2 regions of the Cytobacillus sp. QJM3NY_8 genome follow, and region 2 is predicted to be linked to the other one. Evidence: a T-box and tRNA genes for the amino acid it is inferred to sense, from the RefSeq annotation. Region 2 holds a T-box; the other holds one or more tRNA genes.
The links. The T-box of region 2 lies ahead of trpS (tryptophan--tRNA ligase). A T-box ahead of a tRNA ligase gene usually reads a tRNA of that ligase, here a tRNA-Trp.
Positions count from the first base shown of each region.

Region 1: it has a tRNA-Trp gene. The T-box ahead of trpS (tryptophan--tRNA ligase) is inferred to sense a tRNA for this amino acid. The anticodon was not compared.

Region 1 covers NZ_CM149681.1:483,174-486,555, forward strand. The annotation lists tRNA gene AC0VZ9_RS02485 (tRNA-Lys) at 26-101, shown strand; tRNA gene AC0VZ9_RS02490 (tRNA-Leu) at 117-201, shown strand; tRNA gene AC0VZ9_RS02495 (tRNA-Gly) at 208-282, shown strand; tRNA gene AC0VZ9_RS02500 (tRNA-Arg) at 290-366, shown strand; tRNA gene AC0VZ9_RS02505 (tRNA-Pro) at 372-448, shown strand; tRNA gene AC0VZ9_RS02510 (tRNA-Ala) at 470-545, shown strand; tRNA gene AC0VZ9_RS02515 (tRNA-Met) at 564-640, shown strand; tRNA gene AC0VZ9_RS02520 (tRNA-Ser) at 664-756, shown strand; tRNA gene AC0VZ9_RS02525 (tRNA-Met) at 942-1,015, shown strand; tRNA gene AC0VZ9_RS02530 (tRNA-Asp) at 1,019-1,095, shown strand; tRNA gene AC0VZ9_RS02535 (tRNA-Phe) at 1,121-1,196, shown strand; tRNA gene AC0VZ9_RS02540 (tRNA-Tyr) at 1,219-1,302, shown strand; tRNA gene AC0VZ9_RS02545 (tRNA-Trp) at 1,310-1,383, shown strand; tRNA gene AC0VZ9_RS02550 (tRNA-His) at 1,395-1,470, shown strand; tRNA gene AC0VZ9_RS02555 (tRNA-Gln) at 1,496-1,570, shown strand; tRNA gene AC0VZ9_RS02560 (tRNA-Cys) at 1,578-1,651, shown strand; tRNA gene AC0VZ9_RS02565 (tRNA-Gly) at 1,666-1,739, shown strand; tRNA gene AC0VZ9_RS02570 (tRNA-Ile) at 1,746-1,822, shown strand; gene AC0VZ9_RS02575 (cytochrome c oxidase subunit 2A) at 2,524-2,664, shown strand; gene AC0VZ9_RS02580 (cytochrome c oxidase subunit II) at 2,677-3,141, shown strand; gene AC0VZ9_RS02585 (cbb3-type cytochrome c oxidase subunit I) at 3,156-3,382, shown strand, end outside.
Region 2 covers NZ_CM149681.1:1,453,745-1,457,126, forward strand. The annotation lists gene AC0VZ9_RS07655 (IS1182 family transposase) at 1-460, shown strand, start outside; gene trpS (tryptophan--tRNA ligase) at 593-1,582, opposite strand; T-box leader at 1,693-1,912, opposite strand; gene AC0VZ9_RS07665 (peptide ABC transporter substrate-binding protein) at 2,527-3,382, shown strand, end outside.

The DNA of each region.
Region 1 (3,382 bases), 970 kb from region 2:
AATTTAGGAAATCTCATAAAAGTATGAGCCATTAGCTCAGTCGGTAGAGCATCTGACTTTTAATCAGAGGGTCGAAGGTTCGAGTCCTTCATGGCTCACCATTTTAATTTCATATTGCGGGTGTGGCGGAATTGGCAGACGCACCAGACTTAGGATCTGGCGCCGCAAGGCGTGGGGGTTCGACTCCCTTCACCCGCACCATTTTAAGCGGAAGTAGTTCAGTGGTAGAACATCACCTTGCCAAGGTGGGGGTCGCGGGTTCGAATCCCGTCTTCCGCTCCATTATTTTGCGCCCGTAGCTCAATTGGATAGAGCGTTTGACTACGGATCAAAAGGTTAGGGGTTCGACTCCTCTCGGGCGCGCCATATTACGGGGAGTAGCTCAGCTTGGTAGAGCACTTGGTTTGGGACCAAGGGGTCGCAGGTTCGAATCCTGTCTTCCCGACCAGGGACACTTCTTTTATTACATGGGGCCTTAGCTCAGCTGGGAGAGCGCCTGCTTTGCACGCAGGAGGTCAGCGGTTCGATCCCGCTAGGCTCCACCATAAATATTTAGTCACATTGGCGGTGTAGCTCAGCTGGCTAGAGCGTACGGTTCATACCCGTGAGGTCGGGGGTTCGATCCCCTCCGCCGCTACCAATATGCTTATTTTGTATCATATCGGAGGAATACCCAAGTCCGGCTGAAGGGATCGGTCTTGAAAACCGACAGGCGGGTCAAACCGCGCAGGGGTTCGAATCCCCTTTCCTCCTCCATATTTTATTTAATAATACTATCGCGGGGTGGAGCACGACCGAATAATCTTCGAAGGAATTACTTCAGCGCACCGATTGAGTTGCTGCTTGGATAATCTTTCTGAAATCGGGGCGGTACTTCATTGAATAAGCTGCGAGATGAAATGCTAGATGTGAGCATAGAATAATCACATTAATAATACTATCGCGGGGTGGAGCAGTCCGGTAGCTCGTCGGGCTCATAACCCGAAGGTCGTAGGTTCAAATCCTGCCCCCGCAATCTGGTCCGGTAGTTCAGTTGGTTAGAATGCCTGCCTGTCACGCAGGAGGTCGCGGGTTCGAGTCCCGTCCGGACCGCCATTTTTACAAAAAGTAAATAATATGTGGCTCAGTAGCTCAGTCGGTAGAGCAAAGGACTGAAAATCCTTGTGTCGGCGGTTCGATTCCGTCCTGAGCCACCATTTCCTAAGTCTTATCAGACGTGGAGGGGTAGCGAAGTGGCTAAACGCGGCGGACTGTAAATCCGCTCCTTCGGGTTCGGCAGTTCGAATCTGCCCCCCTCCACCATTTATATAGGGGTATAGTTTAATGGTAAAACGAAGGTCTCCAAAACCTTTGATGTGGGTTCGATTCCTGCTACCCCTGCCAGTAGGATAGTGGCGGTTGTGGCGAAGTGGTTAACGCATCGGATTGTGGCTCCGACACTCGTGGGTTCGATTCCCATCAATCGCCCCATTATTCTTTTTGACAGCAATATTATTGGGCTATAGCCAAGCGGTAAGGCACCGGACTTTGACTCCGTCACTCGCAGGTTCGAATCCTGCTAGCCCAGCCATTTTTAAGGCAGCATAGCCAAGTGGTAAGGCAGAGGTCTGCAAAACCTCCATCCCCGGTTCAAATCCGGGTGTTGCCTCCAAACCATAATCATATGCGGGTGTAGTTTAGTGGTAAAACCTCAGCCTTCCAAGCTGATGATGAGGGTTCGATTCCCTTCACCCGCTCCAACATATGGGCCTATAGCTCAGCTGGTTAGAGCGCACGCCTGATAAGCGTGAGGTCGATGGTTCGAGTCCATTTAGGCCCACCATTATACATACCATTTTCAAACTAATTCCAATAGGAGTTAGTTTTTTTGTATTGGAGAAATATAAAACGGTTATTGGACCGATTTATATTTCTATGGTAAAATCCCGTCCCTTGAGGTATTTGGTAATTATACTAATACATATGGAGTTTATCCATACTGTGTTTTTTCACCTTTTCTCTACGATATTCAATCTCTCGTTAGGTTAGTATCGGCCGCTTGATTTTCATTCTGTTTTATCTTCCAACTCTTTTCCTCTATTATTCAGTTCCTTAACTTTATCATCTGAAAATATTTCAAGAATGCTCCAGCTGTTAATGAAAAAGCCAAAATTACAAAACATCCAAAATATCCCCCAGTTTTCCTTAAATTTTATTAACCTGCCGATTAGTTTAAGACGATAGTTTACATACTTCATCAAAATTCTAACTTAAAATCTCAAATCCTTATGTTCTTTACATTAATCTTTTAAAGCTTGAGATTCATTACAAATCAGGTGAATTAACTTTTTGTGAATTATTTGTGAATCGTTATGCTTGCCAGTACAAAATTCATTGGAAGAAAGCCTTGATATTACTGTGCTTTTGTTAGTATTTCAGCATTTTTGCCTGCGAAGATATATGAAAAAAGTGTGATTCATTTCACTTTTATGAAAACCCTTCTCAACTATGATGTAGGTAACAAAGCTAAGGAGCTGATGGAAGGTGGAAACGCGAAAAGTGGTCCAGAGCAGTTCAAAGGAACATAACTCTCTAAGGGGTACGTTCTTTTCAGTTACAGTTGTGGGGCTTGGGATCTTTGTTACTTATTTAATTGTGTATGGCCTGTACATGGCCAGATTATAGGGGGGATATAAAATGATGCATCGGTCGGAGAAGGTATGGCTGATATTAAGCTTTGGAATGATTATTGGATTCATGCTGATTACGGGCTATCAGACATTCGCCCTGGAGATGGGGCCGCCAAGCTATGGAGAGCGAATTGATCCTCAAAAAGTGGATGAAACAGCGCCGTTCGATAATCCTGGGATTAAGAAGATAGGCGAGAATGAGTATGAAGTAGTTATGATTCTTCAGGTATTCAGCTTTACCCCAAATGAAATTGAAGTGCCTGCAGGATCGACAGTTCATTTTACCATGACATCTAAAGATGTCGTGCATGGCTTTCAAGTCGCTGACACGAACCTAAATGCAATGGTTGTGCCTGGCTATGTACAAAAGATCATACAGAAATTTGAAAAGCCAGGTGAATATTTGGTTCTTTGCAATGAGTACTGCGGTGCGGGTCATCAGATGATGAGCACCACCATTACGGTGAAATAAAGGGGGGATAAACAGTGGAAACAGTTATTAAGCAAACAGGAAAAACACAAGCATTTAAGGATAAAGCAAATAAAGTTATGGGAATTAGCCTGGAGGATGCAAAAATAACGAAATCATATTTATCTGTTGCTTTCTTAGCCATCCTGCTTGGCGGAATACTTGGACTATTGCAAGGGCTGAATCGGGCTGGAATGCTGGAATTGCCGGCATGGCTGAACTATTATCAGGTTCTTACAGCTCA
Region 2 (3,382 bases):
ACCTCGCACAAAAGAGGGTTTCTTCAGAAAACATGAGTATGCTTATGATGAGCATTTTGACTGTTACATTTGCCCAACTGGTGAGATATTAAAATATACTACAACTACAAAGGAAGGGTATCGTCAATATAAATCAGATCCTCGAATTTGTGCTGGATGCCCTTTCTTGTCTCAATGCACACAGAGTCAAGCACATCAAAAAATGATTCAACGTCATGTGTGGGAGGAACATGTGGAAGAAGCAGATCATCTTCGCCACCATCAAGACGTCAAACCGATCTATGAAAAACGCAAAGAAACAATTGAACGAGTATTCGCAGATGCAAAAGAAAAGCATGGCATGCGTTGGACAACCCTCAGGGGACTTAAAAAAATGTCGATGCAGGCGATGCTTACTTTCGCTGCCATGAATTTGAAGAAAATGGCCAACTGGACTTGGCAAGGTCCAGAAATGGCCTAAATGATAACCTCGGAGAGGTCTGCAATTCTCTGTAATTACTTGAAGTCCTACAAAAAATGAAAAAAAGAGTTCGGAATGAGACTATTCCGAACTCTTTTTGTCTACAAACTGAAACAGCCAAAAGGCTGTTTTTTATTTTCTCTTACGGCCGAGTCCCATGGCACTTTCCATTTTTTTAATCATTTTGTATGCAGCCTTATTCGCTTTTTCAGCTCCCTGATCAAGTACAAGATCAAGTTCTTCCGATTCCATTAGCGCATAATATTTATCCTGAATTGGCTTAATTGCTCCAACAACAACATCTGACAGGCCGGCTTTAAAATCTCCATATCCTTTGCCTTCGTATTCTTTTTCGATTTCCGCAACAGTTTTCCCTGTAAGAATTGAGTAAATGGAAAGGAGATTGGATACTCCAGGTTTGTTTTCCTTATCATACTTAACAATGCCTTCAGAATCTGTTACAGCACTTTTTATTTTCTTTTCAATTTGTTTTGGATCATCTAATAATGATATAAATGACTTTTTATTGGGATCAGACTTGCTCATTTTCTTTAATGGATCCTGAAGAGACATAACCCTAGCGCCTGCTTTGGCGATTCTTACATCAGGAATGGTGAAGATATCGTTGTATTTCTTATTGAATCTTTCTGCAAGATCGCGAGTTAATTCCAGGTGCTGCTTTTGATCCTCTCCAACCGGAACCAAGTCAGTATTGTATAGAAGGATATCGGCAGCCATCAAAGGGGGATAGGTCAGCAGTCCTGCAGATACGGCATCTTTACCTTCTGATTTGTCTTTGAATTGGGTCATGCGTTCGAGCTCACCGATGTAAGAAACACATTGCATCATCCATCCTGCCTGAGCATGGGCCGGAACTTCCGACTGAATGAATAGGGTGGATTTCTCAGGATCAATCCCAACAGCCAAATATAGTGCAGCAAGGCTTCGGATGTTTTTTCTTAATTCCAGTCTGTCCTGGGGTACTGTTATTGCGTGCTGGTCAACAATGCAAAAATAGCAATTGTAGTCATTCTGCAGTTCAACAAATTGTTTCATGGCACCGATGTAGTTCCCAAGGGTAATTGTACCGCTGGGCTGGATGCCGGAAAATATAGTTTTCATGTTTTTCCTCCTTTAATCGGCTTAAAAGATCATGAATTGACAGGCGGTGAAGGGAAATTTTTGTGCTATAAGCATAAAAAAGCATAAAAAAGAACCATTCATCCCTATAAAATAGGGACGAATGGTCCGCGTTGCCACCCTAATTACTCAAATACTGAGTCACTCTGCCCTATGCAGAATAATGCATAGGTCCCCGATAACGCAGGGAAGCGCCTGAAAAATTCAGAAGCTCAAAAGTCCATTCGATTTACCGGGCTGCCTGTTTGCACCTGCCACAGACTCTCTGTTAAACCCTCAGTAAATGTACTACTCTTTTTTCATTGCCGACTAGATAATTAATTTATATTTGTATTATATAATAAGTTAAACTATCCGGATACAAAAATCAAGTTAATAAAGGGAAAAATAAAAGTCAGCGATAGCCTCTATTTCAAGGCTGTATTTGACAATATATGGGTGATGATTCCTATTAAAATAGCAAAAAATCTTAAAAAGAAAAATTTTTTTAAATCTCAAAAATTCTTAATTTATAAGACTTTTTGACGAAAAATGTCATACTCGATTGGATTGCATGTACAAAAAGCCACTTGCAATAAGTTTTTAAACTATTTATAATAAACGTAACAAACATAATCTTTACGTTTTTGTTACATTTACAACAAAACTATATCACTCCAGATAGCGAGAGTATGGTGCATAATGAGTAAGTTTATAGCTTACATCTTATAGATTACTCCTTTTAATCTGAATTATCAGAATATAAGGATAATCTATCTTTAAGAGAATATAAACTTGCTTTTTTTGTTGCCTTCTAAATAGTCTGCAAATTTTTTAAATTGAATTAACAGACTATTTGAGCAATATATCTGGGGCGCACAGTTGTGTTTTTTGTGAAAGGCAAGCGTAAGGATATTGTTTGAGGAAATTTAATAGGGGGTTATACCGTGAACAAAAGATTATCGATCTTTTTTAGCATGCTGCTTGTGCTAAGCATGTTCCTTGCTGCATGTAACGGCGGCGGAGACAATGCTAACGGCGGCGAAAAAGGCGGAGACGACGGCGGAAAGTCTGATGTACCGCAGGAGTTAAGAGTAAACATCAACACTGAACCACCATCATTAAATCCAGGACTTGCAGAAGATTCGACTTCTGGAACTGTACTTCGTAACGTGTTAGAAGGTCTTACTCGCATCAATCAAGATGGTAAGCCTGAAAAAGCAATGGCAGAAGACATTAAAGTTTCTGAAGACGGAAAAACTTATACATTCACAATTCGCGATGCGAAATGGTCAAATGGCGATCCTGTAATCGCTCAAGACTTTGAATATGCTTGGAAATGGGCATTAGATCCTGCCAACAACTCAACTTATGCATACCAGCTTTACTACCTTGAAGGCGCTGAAGCATTCAACACAGGCAAAGGTGAAAAGGATGCAGTTGGTGTTAAAGCTATCGATGAGAAAACACTAGAAGTTAAATTAGTAAATCCAACGCCATATTTTGAAGAATTAACAGCTTTCTATACTTATCTGCCAGTCAACAGCAAGATTGCTGAAGCTAACCCAGATTGGGCAACTGACGCTGGTGAAAATTTCACTACTAACGGTCCTTTCCATTTAGTTGAATGGGCTCACAGTGACAAGATCGTTCTTGAAAAGAGCGAAACATACTGGGATGCTGAAACAGTTAAGCTGGACAGCATTGAAATGATCATGATCAATGATCCTAATACTGAATTATCAATGTTTGACAACGGTGAACTAGATTGGGCTGGAGCTCCAACAGGTGCCCTTCCAACTG